2 regions of the Streptomyces sp. NPDC006335 genome follow, and region 1 is predicted to be linked to the other one. Evidence: riboswitches for the same ligand, from Rfam matches in the RefSeq annotation. Region 1 holds a riboswitch; the other holds the start of a gene.

Evidence for each region. A riboswitch is a leader RNA that binds a small molecule or an ion and turns the genes downstream of it on or off. The one in region 1 is predicted to bind glycine.
Region 2: another riboswitch for glycine. It lies ahead of gcvP (aminomethyl-transferring glycine dehydrogenase); the one in region 1 lies ahead of gcvT (glycine cleavage system aminomethyltransferase GcvT).

What each region holds. Positions count from the first base shown of each region.
Region 1 is NZ_JBEXQX010000008.1:330,966-339,164, forward strand. Features, by position in the region: gene ABZ098_RS24005 (ABC transporter substrate-binding protein) at 1-841, opposite strand, end outside; gene ABZ098_RS24010 (ABC transporter permease) at 901-1,899, opposite strand; gene ABZ098_RS24015 (enhanced serine sensitivity protein SseB C-terminal domain-containing protein) at 2,235-3,029, opposite strand; gene ABZ098_RS24020 (enhanced serine sensitivity protein SseB) at 3,170-3,964, opposite strand; gene ABZ098_RS24025 (AAA family ATPase) at 4,058-4,726, opposite strand; glycine riboswitch at 4,909-5,005, shown strand; gene gcvT (glycine cleavage system aminomethyltransferase GcvT) at 5,160-6,278, shown strand; gene gcvH (glycine cleavage system protein GcvH) at 6,377-6,754, shown strand; gene glyA (serine hydroxymethyltransferase) at 6,769-8,031, shown strand; gene ABZ098_RS24045 (L-serine ammonia-lyase) at 8,097-8,199, shown strand, end outside.
Region 2 is NZ_JBEXQX010000015.1:212,805-221,003, reverse strand. Features, by position in the region: gene ABZ098_RS33585 (MerR family transcriptional regulator) at 1-65, shown strand, start outside; gene ABZ098_RS33580 (DNA polymerase IV) at 124-1,500, shown strand; gene ABZ098_RS33575 (PRC-barrel domain-containing protein) at 2,090-2,467, opposite strand; glycine riboswitch at 2,591-2,686, shown strand; gene gcvP (aminomethyl-transferring glycine dehydrogenase) at 2,862-5,747, shown strand; gene ABZ098_RS33565 (amino acid transporter) at 5,848-7,800, opposite strand.

The DNA of each region.
Region 1 (8,199 bases):
CGGCGTTGACCTTCAGCTTGACGACGATCTTGTCCGGGTACTGCTTGCGCAGCGGGTCGGTCTTCGGGTCCCAGTTCTCGTTCTTGACGAGGACGGCCTGCTTGCCCTCGTCGTAGCTCTGGAACTTGTACGAGCCCGAGGACACGATGCTCTTGACGTAGTCGATGCCGGTGTCCTTGGCCTTCGGCACCGGAGCCGTCTGCGGCGTCGCGACCAGGTAGTCGAACTCCTGGAAGGGACGGTTGAGCTTGAAGACGATCGTGGTGTCGTCCGGCGTCTCGATGGACTTCAGGCCCTCGGCGCTCTTGTCCTTGTAGGGGCCCTTGTACTCCTTGCCGCCCTGCATGAACTGCTGGAAGTAGTTCGGGCCGAGCGAGAGCACGTCACGCGCGAAGTTGGAGCGCTCGACGGCGTACTTGACGTCCTTCGAGGTGATCGGCGTGCCGTCCTGGTACTTCAGACCGGAGCGGATCTTGTACGTCCACGTCTTGCCACCGTCGCTCGGCTCGCCCGCCTTCTCGGCGAGGTCCGGGACCAGCGTGTTGCCCTCCTCGCCCGGACCGGGCTTGAAGGTCATCAGCGGGCGGGCGTACAGCCGGCTGAGGTTGTACATGTAGGCGTAGTACGTGTTGCCGGGGTCGAAGGAGTCCGGGACGTCGGAGTACTCGTACGTGACCGTCCCACCCTTCTGGGTGGAGGCGTTGACGACACCCTTGGTCGCTGCGTTGGCCCCAGCCGACTTGTTCCCGTCTCCACCGTTGTCATCGGCCTTGCTGCAAGCCGAGAGCAACAGGCTCGCACTGCCGATGGCCGCCACTGCGGCCAGCGCTGACCTTCGCATGATGGTCTGCTTCCCCTTCAATTGTCGGAAATCTTGTGGACTCTCACCGCGGTCGCGGGTCAGCGGCTGCGGGGGTCGAGAGCGTCGCGGAGACCGTCACCGAGCAGGTTGAACGCCAGGACGGTCACGAAGATGGCCAGACCAGGCACGATCATGAACTGCGGGTCGACCTGGTAGAAGTCGACGGCCTGGTTGAGCATGCCGCCCCAGGAGGCCTGGGGAGGCTGGATGCCGACGCCGAGGAAGCTCAGCGAAGCCTCGAAGAGGATGTTGGTCGGGATGAGCAGCGTCGAGTAGACGATGATCGGGCCGACGAGGTTCGGCAGCAGTTCCCGGAAGAGGATGTACGGGCCCTTGGCCCCCATCCCGCGCGAGGCGTCGACGAACTCCCGCTCACGCAGGGCCAGCGTCTGACCGCGCACGATGCGGCCCAGGTAGGGCCAGTTGAAGAAACCGATGACGAAGATCAGCACGCTGATGTGCAGCGGCAGACCCTCCAGCCCGAAGGCACCGCCCTGGAGCGTGGCCGAGATGGCGATGGCGAACAGCAGCAGGGGGAACGCCAGGAAGGTGTCCATCAGCCGGCTGATGATCGTGTCGACCCGGCCGCCGTAGTAGCCGGCGACCACGCCGAGCACGGCGCCGATCGTGTTGGACAGGATCGTGGCGCCGAAGGCGACGACCAGTGAGACCCAGGAGCCCTCGAGGATGCGGGTGGCGATGTCGCGGCCGAACTTCGGCTCCACACCGAGCGGGTGGTCCCAGCTCATGCCGCCGAAGTCGCCCTTGGGCAGCGAGGTGTTCGGGTCGATCAGATCCTGGTGCAGGGCGTTCGGGTCCAGGCCGAACATGGCCTGGATGGGCCGGGAGAGCACCGCGAGCAGGATCAGCAGGATGACGATCACACCACCGGCGACCGCCACCTTGTCCTTCTTGAACCGGGACCAGGCGATCTGCCCCAGGGAACGGCCCTCGATCTGCCCCTTGTCGGCGCCGACGAGGACAGCCTCCGGCTGCGCCTCGGCCTGCGCCCCGGTGGTCTCGATCGGTGCGGTCACAGTGACCCGACCCCTCTCGCCGGTGGTGACCGGCCTACACCTGCCGTGGATTACGGCTTTGTCGACTTGCTCAGCTCACAGGATCGGCTGATCCTGCGTCTGCCTGGGGAGTCTTCAGCTTCGCTGCGATCACCCGCCAGGCCTGGCGAAGAAAGTATGCGTAACCGTGATGCAGTACGAGGGATTCCGTTATCCGAACAGCGGGTAACGCCCCTCGGACGCATGTCAGTTGGGACAAAACGGCACAATAGGCGACGTTCGTGATGATCCGCCGGTATCTACGCGCGAAGAAATGTGGCTGTTACGTAAACGAGCCGAACGGGTGGTCATCGCTCTCAGTAACCGCCACGGGCCGGCGGGTAGCCGTACCCGGCCGCCGGCGCCTGGGCCGGGGATCCGTGGGCCTCGCGGTCGTAGAACGGACGAGCACCGGCGCGCATCCACAGCGCCACCGGGTCGTACTCGTCGGACATCGCCACGGTCGACACCGGCAGCCCCTCCGGGACGGCGCCGATGGACTGCTGCATCATCGCGCGCACCGAGTCCACCGCCGAGGGGCTGGTGTCGTACACGTCCAGACCGATGGCGAGATACGGCGCCCCGAGCGCCGGCTGGACCCAGGCACGGCGCAGCGAGCGGACCGCCGGGGTGCGGTGGGCGTTCTGCACCAGCAGGGCGTAGAACTGGGGGACCTCGATGCCGGGTTCCGACAGCCTGAGCGGCCCCGCGGGCTGGCGCTCCAGGCCGGTCGCGATGCGGCGCAGGTCGAGCCAGGGGATGCCGACCCCGCCGCCGGGGGCGTGCGGGTTGAGCCAGAGGCCGTAGTGGTCGGGGTAGAGCGTGCGGGCCACGTCGATGCCGTCGACCACTTCGTACGAACGGTTCCAGCCACTGGCGCTCAGCTCCTGGGCCGAGGTCACACAGGGGGCGTAGCCGTAGCCGTCGACCTCCATGTTTCCGTACTGGGCGTCCGGGGACCCGGCCTGGCCGTGCCACAGGAGCATCCAGATCTGGCCGTTGTTCGGGGTCGCGAGGGCGCGCAGCAGTGCCTCGTATGCGTCGTAGCGCCCGGGGGTCACCTGGCGCAGCATGTGCTCGACCGTGCCGGTCGCGGTGCCGCTGGCGCTCACGTCGTATCGCCCTTCTTGGAAGTTGCCCCGAGTATGAAACCAGCTTAAGCGCCCACGAGCTCGGGACCCGTGTGTCGTCGGCGGGTGCGGCGTCCGTTGCTTGTCGCGCAGTTGTGCCCCGCGCCCCTCGGCGGGTTGGGCTAGCCCTGCGTGTAGAAGGGCCGTACCTGTCCGCGCATCCAGTGGCCCACCGGGTCGTCCGCCACGTCCAGCAGGACCAGGTTGACCGGCCACGGCACCGGGGTCCGTCCCAGGGCCCGGCCGAGGGCGTCCATCGGCAGGGTGCGCAGGTCGCCCTCCCACTGGGAGAGCTCCACGCCCACGAACATGACCGGGTCGGCGGTCTCGATGGCGGCCAGGCAGCGGCGGGCGGTGCGGACCACCCCCGTGGCCTCGAACTCGGCGGACGCGGCGGCCAGGAAGTCGACCGGGTCGTCCTGCCAGTCCGGCTCGTAGAGCTTGACCCGGCCACCGGTGTTGGGCCCGTCCAGCGGGGTGCGGCCCACCCGGCAGAGGTCGGCGACGGCGGCGGGCGGGAGGGGGACGCCGACCACGCCGTCGGGGTTCACCGCGATGCCCACGTGCGGGGGCAGCCCGCGGGCGAACTCGACCGCCGGGGCGATGGTGTACGACAGATGGCTGCCGACGACCTGGCGGAACTGCTCCTCGGAGCTGAAGACCGGGACGAACGCCTGGCCCTCGATCTCCAGGGTGGGCAGGTCGAGGGGCCCGCTGTGCGGGCCGCCGCCGTTCGGCAGGGGGATCCAGACGAAGCTGCGGCCGAGCACCTCGATGATCCGGCCGCCCGCCGAGGGCATGCCGAGGGAGGCCGAGAGCACCTCCTCCAGCTCGTTGCCGGGCCATCCGCCGTGCGGATGGGGGTGCGGGTGCGCCTGCCCTGGAAAGTCCGCGGGGAGATCCGCCGGGAAGTCCATCTGTCTGACCGCCTGCTGTGAACCGCTGTTGATGTGGCTGAAAGGCTAGCGGGTGCGGCACACAGGTGGCTCGGCCCGGGGAACCCGCACGGCTCAGCCGGTGAACCCGATCCGCAGCAGCACGTTCGCCGCGTCCCGGTCGATCAGCACCGCCGAGCCGCAGCCCGGGGGCAAATCGCCGCGCTCCACGGAGCGGATCAGTCGGGCGGCCGCCCCCCGGTGCCGCAGGAAGGCGTACCGCGAGACCCCCCGGCCGCGCTCGCGCTGGCCCTCCAGCGCGGTGTCCGCCGTGACGTCGAGCAGCAGCAGGTGCAGGGTGCCGCCCCGGCGCCGGGCCTCCCGGGCCAGCCAGCCCCGCACCCAGGCCTGCGTCCCGCAGTCGTGCACCACGACCCCCTCGCCGGAGCGCAGGGCGCGGCGCAGGGCCGCGTAGTGCGCGAGCCGGACCAGGGGGCGGTAGACGGCGTACGGCAGTAAGCGGGACAGCTTGGCGTCCCAACGGTCGCGGGTGTCCTGGGAGTCGATCCGTATCCCCGTCACCGCACGCTTCATCAGCGTGGACTTGCCGCTGCCGGGCAGACCGGTGATGACGACGAGGTCCCCCGGGCGGAAGAGCAGGGCGTGCGGACCGCGCCCGGCACGGTCGCGCAGGTCCCGGACGACCGGGCGGGTGCCGCGGGCCTCGACGGCCGGGGCCGCGGGCTGCTCGGGCAGCGCGAGCCCCGAGGTCGTCGCGTACGCCCTGGTCCTGTTCACCGTCATCGTCCTCCTCCGGGGTCGGGGTTCCCCTCCCCACCGAGCGTAAAGAGAAGGTAATGGACGATCTCTCGCGTTTCTGTACGCGTACCGCCACAAGCCGGTTACGAAGGGGAGGGCGGGACGCTGCCCTGCCCTCGGCCTGCGATGCGTGCAATGATGTCGGCGCCAACTGCATACCGGCCGCTTGAATCCGCGCGGGAGAGTCCCGGGTACGTGTACCCGGGCGCCGAAGGAGCAAGTCCCTCCCTTGAATCTCTCAGGCCCCGTTACCGCGCGGGCGAGGCACATCTGAAAAGCGGGCCGCCGACGTCGGCGGCCCCACCCACGGTGCAAGCCCGAGGTCACTTCGTGATCAGGGCGAACCTCTCAGGTTCCGATGACAGATGGGGAGGAACGCCCTCGCCTGTCATGCCTTGGATTCTGGAGACGACGTCCGATGACCAGTTCTGCACCCCGGCACACCGCGCTCGACGCCCTGCACCGCTCCCTCGGCGCCACGATGACCGACTTCGCCGGCTGGGACATGCCCCTGCGCTACGGCTCCGAGCGCGACGAGCACAACGCGGTGCGCACGAAGGCCGGGCTCTTCGACCTCTCCCACATGGGCGAGATCACCGTGACCGGGCCGCAGGCCGCCGCGCTGCTGAACTTCGCCCTCGTCGGCAACATCGCCTCGGTCGGTGTCGGCCGGGCCCGCTACACCATGATCTGCCAGGAAGACGGCGGCATCCTGGACGACCTGATCGTCTACCGGCTCGGCGAGACCGAGTTCATGGTCGTCGCCAACGCCTCCAACGCCCAGATCGTCCTCGACGCGCTGACCGAGCGCGCGGCCGGCTTCGACGCCGAGGTGCGCGACGACCGGGACGCCTACGCCCTGATCGCCGTACAGGGGCCAAAGTCCCCCGGGATCCTCGCGTCGGTGACCGACGCGGACCTCGACGGGCTCAAGTACTACGCCGGTCTGCCGGGCACGGTCGCCGGGGTGCCCGCGCTGATCGCGCGCACCGGGTACACCGGCGAGGACGGCTTCGAGCTGTTCGTGAAGCCGGAGCACGCGGTCGAGCTGTGGCAGGCGCTGACCAAGGCCGGCGAGGGCGTCGGCCTGGTCCCCTGCGGGCTGTCCTGCCGGGACACGCTGCGCCTGGAGGCGGGCATGCCGCTCTACGGGCACGAGCTGTCCCGCGAGCTGACCCCCTTCGACGCCGGGCTCGGGCGGGTCGTGAAGTTCGACAAGGAGGGCGACTTCGTGGGCCGCGCGGCGCTTCAGGAGGCCGCCGCCCGGGCCGACGAGAACCCCCCGCGCGTCCTCGTCGGACTGGTCGCCGAGGGGCGTCGCGTCCCGCGTGCCGGGTACGCGGTCGTCGCGGCCGGTGAGGTGATCGGCGAGGTCACCTCCGGCGCCCCCTCCCCCACGCTGGGCAAGCCGATCGCGATGGCGTACGTCGACGCCGCGCACGCGACGCCGGGCACGGCCGGGGTCGGTGTCGACATCCGGGGCAGCCACGAGCCGTACGAGGTCGTGGCGCTGCCGTTCTACAAGCGCCAGAAGTAGCCGCCGTAAGTGATGCTGGGCACAGAGTCGCTGCTCACGCACGCCTTCCGCAGTCCCCCCTTCATCAGCACTCCCCCGCGTACAGGAGAATTCAGGCCATGAGCAACCCCCAGCAGCTGCGTTACAGCAAGGAGCACGAGTGGCTGTCGGGCGCCGAGGACGGCGTCTCGACGGTCGGCATCACGGAGCACGCGGCCAACGCGCTCGGCGATGTCGTCTTCGTCCAGCTCCCCGAGGTCGGTGACACGGTGACCGCGGGCGAGACCTGCGGCGAGCTGGAGTCGACCAAGTCGGTCAGCGACCTGTACTCCCCCGTCTCCGGTGAGGTCACCGAGGTCAACGAGGACGTCGTCAGCGACCCGGCACTGGTGAACTCCGCCCCCTTCGAGGGCGGCTGGCTGTTCAAGGTACGCGTCTCGGAGGAGCCGGCCGACCTGCTCTCCGCCGACGAGTACACCGCCTTTTCCGCCGGCTGAGGAGTCCGCACCTGATGTCCGCACTGAACACGCCCCTGCACGAGCTCGACCCGGAGATCGCCGCCGCGGTCGACGCCGAGCTGGACCGGCAGCAGTCCACCCTCGAGATGATCGCCTCGGAGAACTTCGCTCCGCTCGCGGTCATGGAGGCGCAGGGCTCGGTCCTGACCAACAAGTACGCCGAGGGCTACCCGGGCCGCCGCTACTACGGCGGTTGCGAGCACGTCGACGTGGCCGAGCAGATCGCGATCGACCGGCTCAAGGAGCTGTTCGGCGCCGAGTACGCCAACGTGCAGCCCCACTCCGGTGCCTCCGCCAACCAGGCCGCGCTGTTCGCGCTGGCCCAGCCCGGCGACACGATCCTGGGCCTGGACCTGGCGCACGGGGGTCACCTGACCCACGGGATGCGGCTGAACTTCTCCGGCAAGCAGTTCAATGTCGTCGCCTACCACGTCGACGAATCGGGTCTCGTCGACATGGCCGAGCTGGAGAAGCTCGCCAAGGAGCACCGGCCCAAGGTGATCATCGCGGGCTGGTCCGCCTACCCGCGGCAGCTGGACTTCGCGGAGTTCCGCCGGATCGCCGACGAGGTCGAGGCGTACCTGTGGGTCGACATGGCGCACTTCGCGGGCCTGGTGGCCGCGGGGCTGCACCCGAACCCCGTCGAGTACGCGGACGTGGTCACCTCCACCACCCACAAGACGCTGGGCGGCCCGCGCGGCGGGATCATCCTCGCCAAGCAGGAGTTCGCGAAGAAGCTGAACTCCTCCGTCTTCCCGGGCTTCCAGGGCGGCCCCCTGGAGCACGTGATCGCGGCGAAGGCGGTGTCCTTCAAGGTCGCGGCCTCGGAGGAGTTCAAGGAGCGCCAACGGCGTACGGTGGACGGTGCGCGCATCCTCGCCGAGCGTCTGACGGCCGACGACGCCCGGGAGGCCGGGGTCAACGTGCTCTCCGGCGGCACCGACGTGCACCTCATCCTCGTCGACCTGCGCGAGTCCGAGCTGGACGGCAAGCAGGCCGAGGACCGTCTCCACGAGGTCGGCATCACGGTCAACCGCAACGCCGTCCCGAACGACCCGCGCCCGCCGATGGTGACGTCGGGCCTCAGGATCGGCACGCCCGCCCTGGCCACCCGCGGCTTCACGGCCGAGGACTTCGCCGAGGTCGCGGACGTGATCGCTTCGGCGCTGAAGCCGTCCTACGACGTGGAGTCGCTGAAGGCCCGGGTCAAGGCCCTGGCCGACAAGCACCCGCTGTACCCCGGCCTGAACAAGTAGTTCGAGCAGTTCCACGGTGGGGGCACCCGACGACGTGTGCCCCCACCCTTTGTGAAGGAGTTCCCGTGGCCATCTCGGTCTTCGACCTGTTCTCGATCGGCATCGGCCCGTCGAGCTCCCACACGGTCGGCCCGATGCGCGCGGCCCGCATGTTCGCCCGCCGCCTGC
Region 2 (8,199 bases), on a different contig from region 1:
GGGAGACGCTCGTGGGGCACAACCCCGCCGACGAGCTGGCCAGGCGCCGCAACAAGGCGGTCTGAGGCCGGTCCCGCGTTCCTCGGCGGGGCATTGTCAGTGGCGTAGGGCAGCATCGGACATGTGAGAAAAGCGCCCACGATCCTGCATCTCGACATGGATGCCTTCTACGCCTCGGCGGAGCAGGCGTCCAAGCCGAGTCTGCGCGGGAAGGCCGTCGTCGTGGGCGGGCTGGGGCCGCGGGGCGTGGTGGCCACCGCGTCCTACGAGGCCCGGGTGTTCGGGGTGCACTCGGCGATGCCCATGGCCCAGGCGAGACGGCTCGCGCCGAACGCCGCGTACCTCGTGCCGCGCTTCGCGTTCTACAAGGCGATCAGCGAGCAGGTGATGGGGCTGCTGCGGGAGCTGTCGCCGCTGGTGGAGCCACTGAGCCTGGACGAGGCGTTCGTGGATCTGGAGGCCGGGGGGACGGCCTGGGACGAGGCGTCGGCGCGACTGGTCGGGGCGAAGCTGCGGGCCGACATACGGGCCGTCACGGGGCTCACGGGGTCGGTGGGGCTGGCCGCGTCCAAGATGCTCGCGAAGATCGCCTCCGAGCAGGCCAAGCCGGACGGGCTGGTGGTGATCGAGCCTGGCACCGAGCGGGCGCTGCTCGGGCCGATGTCGGTGCGGACGCTGCCCGGGGTGGGGCCGGCGACCGGGGACCATCTGCGGCGGGCCGGGATCCACACGGTCGACGAGATCGTCGAGGCGGGGGAGGACGAGCTCGTACGGCTGCTCGGAAAGGCGCACGGGCACGGGCTGTACGCCATGGCGCTGGCGCGGGACGAGCGGGCCGTGGTGGCGGAGCGGGAGGCGAAGTCGGTGTCGGTGGAGGACACCTACGACGTGGACATCCACGACCGGGTCCGAGTGGGGCTCGAGGTGCAGCGGCTGGCGGACCGGTGTGTGCGGAGGTTGCGGGAGGCCGGGTTGTCGGGGCGGACGATCGTGCTGAAGGTGCGGCGGTACGACTTCTCCACGTTGACGCGGTCCGAGACGCTGCGGGGGCCCACGGATGATCCCGCCGTGGTGCGGGAGGCCGCGTTGCGGTTGCTGGAGGGGGTGGACTCCACGGGCGGTGTGCGGTTGTTGGGGGTGGGGGTTTCCGGGCTTGCCGACTTCACTCAGGAGGATCTGTTCGCCCAGGCCGCGGGGGTGGGGGCGGACCATGCCGTCGAGGAGGTGGCCGATGACGTCCCTGTTGCGGCGGAACGGGATGTGGTCGTCGAGCGGCGGTGGGTCGCGGGGCATGACGTGCGGCATGCCGAGTACGGGCACGGGTGGGTGCAGGGGAGTGGGCTGGGGCGGGTGACCGTGCGGTTCGAGACGCCGGATTCGGAGCCGGGGCGGGTGCGGACGTTTCTTGTCGATGACCCTGCGCTGGAGGTGGCTGAGCCGTTGCCGTTGGTTGAGGTGATGGGTTCCCACAGCACCACCCGTGACGGATTCCACCCGTGACGGATTCGTTGTCGGATGCGGGTGGCTCCTGTAGGGGTTGAGCGCCGTCGGCGGGAGGCGGGGCCGTGGTGGGTGGTGGGTGGTGGCGTTGTGGCGGGGCTCGGTGGGGTGCCGGACGGTTGGGGTGGTGGGGCGGCTGGGACGGGTGGGCTGCGAGGCGTGGGGGACGTTCGGCGGGTTGGTGGGGGGCGAGGTGTGTAGGACGTCAGCGGGGCGTAGACCTCCGGCGGGGGTGGTGAGGGTCGTTGGCGGGGCGCCGTGGAGCGTGGGAGGGGCGAGGGGGAGCGGGCGCGCGAGTGGCGGGGGCGTGGCTGTGGCGCCGGTCGGCCGACTGGGTTGCAGGGAGCCCCGTGGGTCGGCGTGGGTGTGGTTGCGGGCGGAGGGGCGCGGGGGTGCTGGCTGTGTCGCCGACTTCGGCCGCGTTGTGGGGCCGACGGGGGTGGAGGGCGTGGCGCGGGGTGGTGGCTGTGTTGCCGGGTTCGGCGCCGTTGTAGGGCCGACGGTATGTAGGGCCCGAGCGTGCTGGTCGGGGCGTCGGCTTCGGTTCCGTTGGGGGCGGCGGTGTTGCGGGCGTAGGGCGCGGGGGAGGTCAGGCCTCCACGTCCTCCGTGCCTGCCAGCTTGCCGAAGTCGCGGTCCGGGAAGGTGGGGGGTGCCGCCACGTCGAGGCCGTAGTGGTGGTAGAGCTGGAGTTCCTGGTCGGGGGAGAGGTGGCGGCCCACGCCGAAGTCGGGGGCTTCCTTGATGAGGGTGCGGTCGAAGGGGACGTGCAGCGAGCCGTCGACCAGTTCGCTGGGCTCCAGGGGGACGAAGGCGTCGCGGGAGAAGAGGCCGGTGCGTATGGCGGCCCATTCCGGTACGCCCGTCGCGTCGTCGAGGTAGACCTCGTCGACGGTGCCGATCTTGGTGCCGTTGCGGTCGAACGCCTTGCGGCCGATCAGGTTGCGCGGATCGATGTCGGTCTGCACGTGCCCTCCACTTGGTCGCAACTCATCCGAAGCGGTCGTAAGCACTACGAAAGAGCACATCGGGGTGTGCGGCCACTCGAAGACTCGTGCGGGGACCTCGCTGGTAGGCTTGCGAACGGCTGCTGACCCCGTGCGGGAGAGTCCTCCAGACACCATCGGAGGCGCCGAAGGAGCAAATCCTCCCCGGAATCTCTCAGGCTCACGTACCGCACGGACGAGGTCACTCTGGAAAGCAGGGCGGGTGTCGACGGCTTCCGCTCTCACCGACGGTGAAAGCCGGTGGCCTTCGGGCGGCCGGTGAAGCTCTCAGGTCGAGATGACAGAGGGGGAGGCCGTCGGGGTACCCGTGCCGGGGTACCCCTCGAAGGTCGCGTCAGACCAGGAGGCCTCCGCAATGACCGCCCACCGCATTCCGCTCTCCGAGCTCGAACAGGGCATTCCCTTCGAGCAGCGTCACATCGGCCCTGATCACGAGGCTTGCGCCAAGATGCTCGCGCAGGTCGGCTACGGCTCGCTGGACGAGCTCACCGCCGCCGCGGTGCCGGATGTGATCAAGAACGCCGATGCGCTGGACCTGCCCGGTGCGCGCACCGAGGCCGAGGTGCTGGCCGAGCTGCGGTCGCTGGCCGACCGGAACCAGGTGCTCGACTCCATGATCGGGCTCGGGTACTACGGCACCTTCACCCCGCCCGTCATCCTGCGCAACGTCATGGAGAACCCGGCCTGGTACACGGCCTACACGCCGTACCAGCCGGAGATCTCGCAGGGGCGGCTCGAGGCCCTTCTCAACTTCCAGACCGTGGTCGCGGACCTCACCGGGCTGCCGACCTCCGGTGCCTCGCTGCTCGACGAGGGGACCGCGGCGGCCGAGGCCATGGCGCTGTCCCGTCGGATGGGGAAGAACAAGAAGGGGCTCTTCCTCGTCGACGCCGACGCGCTGCCGCAGACCATCGCCGTGATCGAGACCCGTGCCGAGCCGACCGGCCTCGAGGTCGTGGTCGCCGACCTCAGCGACGGGATCCCGGCCGAGGTCGCCGGGCGTGAGATCAACGGAGTGCTCGTCCAGTACCCCGGCGCCTCCGGTGTCGTGCGGGACATCAAGCCGCTCATCGACCAGGCCCACGAGCTCGGCGCGCTCGTGACCGTCGCCGCCGACCTGCTCGCGCTGACCCTGCTGAAGTCACCGGGCGAGCTCGGGGCGGACATCGCGGTCGGGACCACGCAGCGGTTCGGCGTGCCGATGGGCTTCGGCGGGCCGCACGCCGGATACATGGCCGTCCAGGAGAAGTTCGCCAGGAGCCTGCCCGGGCGGCTCGTGGGCGTGTCCGTGGACGCCGACGGCAACAAGGCCTACCGGCTCGCGCTGCAGACGCGTGAGCAGCACATCCGCCGGGAGAAGGCGACCAGCAACATCTGCACCGCGCAGGTGCTGCTCGCGGTCATGGCCGGGATGTACGCCGTCTACCACGGGCCCGAGGGGCTCAAGGGCATCGCGCGGCGGACGCACCGGTACGCCAACCTCCTCGCGGCGGGGCTCCGCGCCGGCGGGGTCGAGGTCGTGCACGGCGCCTACTTCGACACGCTCACCGTGCGGGTGCCGGCGAAGGCCGCCGAGATCGTCTCCGCGGCGCGGCGCAACGGCGTCAACCTGCACCTCGTCGACGCCGACCACGTGTCCTTCGCGTGCGACGAGACCACCGCGCGGGCCCAGGTGGCCGCCGTGTGGAACGCCTTCGGGGTCGAGGCCGACATCGAGGCGCTGGACGCGGCCACCGAGGAGGCGCTGCCGGACGCGCTGCTGCGCGACGACGACTTCCTCACCCACCCCGTCTTCCACCAGCACCGCTCCGAGACCGCGATGCTGCGCTACCTGCGCCGGCTCGCCGACCGCGACTACGCGCTCGACCGCGGCATGATCCCGCTGGGCTCCTGCACCATGAAGCTCAACGCGACCACCGAGATGGAGCCGGTCACCTGGCCCGAGTTCGGGCAGCTGCACCCCTTCGCGCCCGCCGAGCAGGCGCGGGGCTATCTGTCGCTGATCCGGGAGCTGGAGGAGCGGCTCGCCGAGGTCACCGGGTACGACAAGGTGTCGCTCCAGCCCAACGCCGGTTCGCAGGGTGAGCTGGCCGGGTTGCTCGCCGTACGCGGGTATCACCGGGCGAACGGTGACGAGCAGCGGACCGTGTGTCTGATCCCGTCGTCCGCGCACGGGACCAACGCCGCCAGCGCCGTGATGGCGGGCATGAAGGTCGTCGTCGTGAAGACCGCCGGGGACGGCGAGATCGACGTCGAGGACCTGCGCGCCAAGATCGAACAGTACCGTGACGAGCTGTCCGTGCTGATGATCACCTATCCGTCGACGCACGGTGTGTTCGAGGAGCACGTCGCCGACATCTGCGCGCAGGTGCACGAGGCCGGCGGACAGGTGTACGTCGACGGGGCCAACCTCAACGCGCTGGTGGGACTGGCCAAGCCGGGGCACTTCGGCGGTGACGTCTCGCACCTGAACCTGCACAAGACCTTCTGCATTCCGCATGGTGGGGGTGGTCCTGGTGTCGGGCCGGTCGGCGTACGGGCGCACCTGGCGCCGTATCTGCCGAACCATCCGATGCAGCCCGAGGCCGGTCCTGACACGGGCGTGGGCCCGATCTCGGCCGCGCCCTGGGGTTCCGCGGGCATCCTGCCGATCTCCTGGGCGTACGTCCGGCTCATGGGCGGTGAGGGGCTCAAGCGGGCCACGCAGGTGGCGGTGCTCTCCGCCAACTACATCGCCAAGCGGCTGGAGCCGCACTACCCCGTGCTCTACACCGGCCCCGGCGGGCTGGTCGCGCACGAGTGCATCATCGACCTGCGGCCGCTGACCAAGGCGACCGGGGTGAGCGTCGACGACGTGGCCAAGCGGCTCATCGACTACGGCTTCCACGCGCCGACCATGTCGTTCCCGGTGGCAGGGACGCTGATGATCGAGCCGACCGAGTCCGAGGACCTGAGCGAACTCGACCGGTTCTGCGAGGCGATGATCGCCATTCGCGGGGAGATCGAGAAGGTCGGCACCGGGGAGTGGGACGCGGACGACAACCCGCTGCGGAACGCTCCGCACACCGCCGGGGCGCTCGGCGGTGAGTGGGAGCACGCGTACACGCGCGAGGAGGCCGTCTTCCCGGGCGGTGTCTCGGTCGCGGACAAGTACTGGCCGCCGGTGCGGCGGATCGACCAGGCCTACGGTGACCGGAACCTGGTGTGTTCCTGCCCGCCGTTGGACGCGTACGACGACTGACCTGACGTGAGGAGGGCCCCGCTTCGGCGGGGCCCTTTTTCATTGCGTTTCGTTGCGCCGGGAATTGTTCGCTCGGGGGAAGGTCGCGGTTGCGCGCGGGTCAGCCGGTGTGGACGCGGGGGCGGCGGGCGCGGTCAGGTTCCGCCTCGCGGAGGACCTCTCGGGTGACGGGGGCGACCTCGCCCTGGCCGAAGAGGAAGAAGCGCAGGAAGTGGTGGAAGGGGCTGCCCTCGGTCCACTCGAAGTAGATGTGGGGGGTGCAGCCGGTGATGTCGCGGACGTGCAGGAGGAGCGCGGCCAGGGCGTTCGGGATGGAGGAGGACTCCAGCGTCAGGACGCGGTAGCGCCCGTGGAGTACCTCGCCGCGGACGGTCAGGCTCGCCTCGAACTCGGAGGGGTCCAGGACGGTGACCTCGACGAAGACGAAGTCCTCACCGGGGATGTCGTTGTCGGCGCGGATCTGTTCGATCTTGTCGCGGTATTCGGCCTGGTCGCGCTGGTCGGGTTCGTTGGCGATGAAGCGGATCTTGCGGCTGGCGATGTCCCGGATGAAACGTTCCGCCATGTCGTCGAGGCGCACGCTGGTCACGCGCAGCTCGAAGGCGCGGGCCAGCCGGGAGAGGAGGGAGACGAGGATGATGCCGGCGATGAAGCAGGCACCGATCTTGACGCCGTCGGGGCGCTCGATGACGTTCGCGACGGTGACGTAGAGGAACACCGCGGAGATGACCGCGAAGGCGATCGTCCAGCCCCGCTGGCCGGCCTTGCGGGCGGCGATGGTCACCGCGATCGCGGCCGAGCTGATGAGGACCAGGACGCCGGTGGCGTAGGCGCCGCCCTGGGCGTCGACGTCGGCGTCGAAGATCCAGGTGACCAGGAAGCCGATGAGGGTGAAGACGATGACCATGGGGCGTACCGCGCGGGCCCAGTGCGGGGCCATGCCGTAGCGGGGCAGGTAGCGGGGCATCAGGTTGAGGAGCCCTGCCATCGCGGAGGCGCCGGCGAACCACAGGATGGCGATGGTCGAGATGTCGTAGACCGTGCCGAAGACGCCGCCCAGGTAGTCGTGCGCCAGGTACGCGAGTGCGCGGCCGTTGGCCGGGCCGCCGGACTCGAAGTCCTTCTCCGGGATCAGGAGGGTGGTGATGAAGCTGGTGGCGATCAGGAAGACGCTCATGATCAGGGCGGCGGCGGTGAGCAGCTTCTTGGTGTCGCGGATGCGGCCGACGGGACGTTCCTCGGTGTCGCCCGGGTCGCCCTTGACGTGTGGCATGACGGCGACGCCGGTCTCGAAGCCGGACAGGCCGAGGGCGAGCTTGGGGAAGACGAGCAGGGCCACTCCGACCATGGCGAAGACGTTGCCGTGCTCGGCGGTCAGGGCGTTCGACCAGTCGGTGACGACATGGCCCGCGGTGACGACGTGCCACAGGCCGACGATCACGACGACCACGTTGAGGGTCAGGTAGACGCCGACCAGGGCGACCGCGACGCCGACGGCCTCCAGGAAGCCCTTGAGGAAGACCGCGCCGAGCAGGGCGACCAGGACGAGGGTGATCAGCATCTGCCGGCCGTGCAGGGCGCCGGTGAGGTGGGGGTTCTCGACCAGGTGGGTGGAGGCGTCGGCGGCGGAGAGGGTGATGGTGATCAGGAAGTCGGTCGCGGCGAAGCCGAGCAGGGTCAGGACAAAGAGTTTGCCCTGCCAGAAGGACAGGAGGCGTTCCAGCATGGCGATGGAGCCCTCGCCGTGGGGGCTTTCCTCGGCCACGCGGCGGTAGACGGGCAGCGCGCCGGCCAGGGTGACCAGGACGAGCACGATGGTGGCGACGGGGGAGAGCAGGCCGGCCGCGAGGGCGGCGATGCCCGGCTGGTAGCCGAGGGTGGAGAAGTAGTCGACACCGGTCAGGCACATCACCCGGTACCAGGGCTGCCCCTGGTGCGGGGGTTCGGGTTCGGCGTGCGGGCCCACGTGGCCGCCGTCCTTGCCCATGTCCGACAGGCCCTCCAGCATCCAGGAGCGCAGACGACTCGGGGGAGGGTGCTCGGTGGTGGCCATCGGGTGGTGCTCCTCGGTGCGGCACGGCTCGGATCGGGCCGCCTGTCCGACGGCGGGATCAGCGTAAGCGGAGAGTGACGCCAGGGCCTGTGGATGGCGGGGGCGGAGGCGTCAAACTTCCGTTAAGACTCGGGCTGGGGGCGTCGGCGGGGGTGACGGGGCAGCTTGAAGGGCCGTGCGGCTTAGTTCGAGGCGTTCGGGGCCGTACGCCGGGACGGACACGCAGCGTCATGTCGCGGCCGTCATGTCACGGCCGGGGCGTGACGGGGGCGTGGGCGGGAGGGGGCCCGTCCGTGAGGCGTGAGACGGGCTGCGGGAAGCCGGTGCTCCGAACTGCGGGAAGCAGGGGCTCCCGAGCCGCCGGATGGACATTTCCGAGTCTGCGTCGCGCAGTCGGAG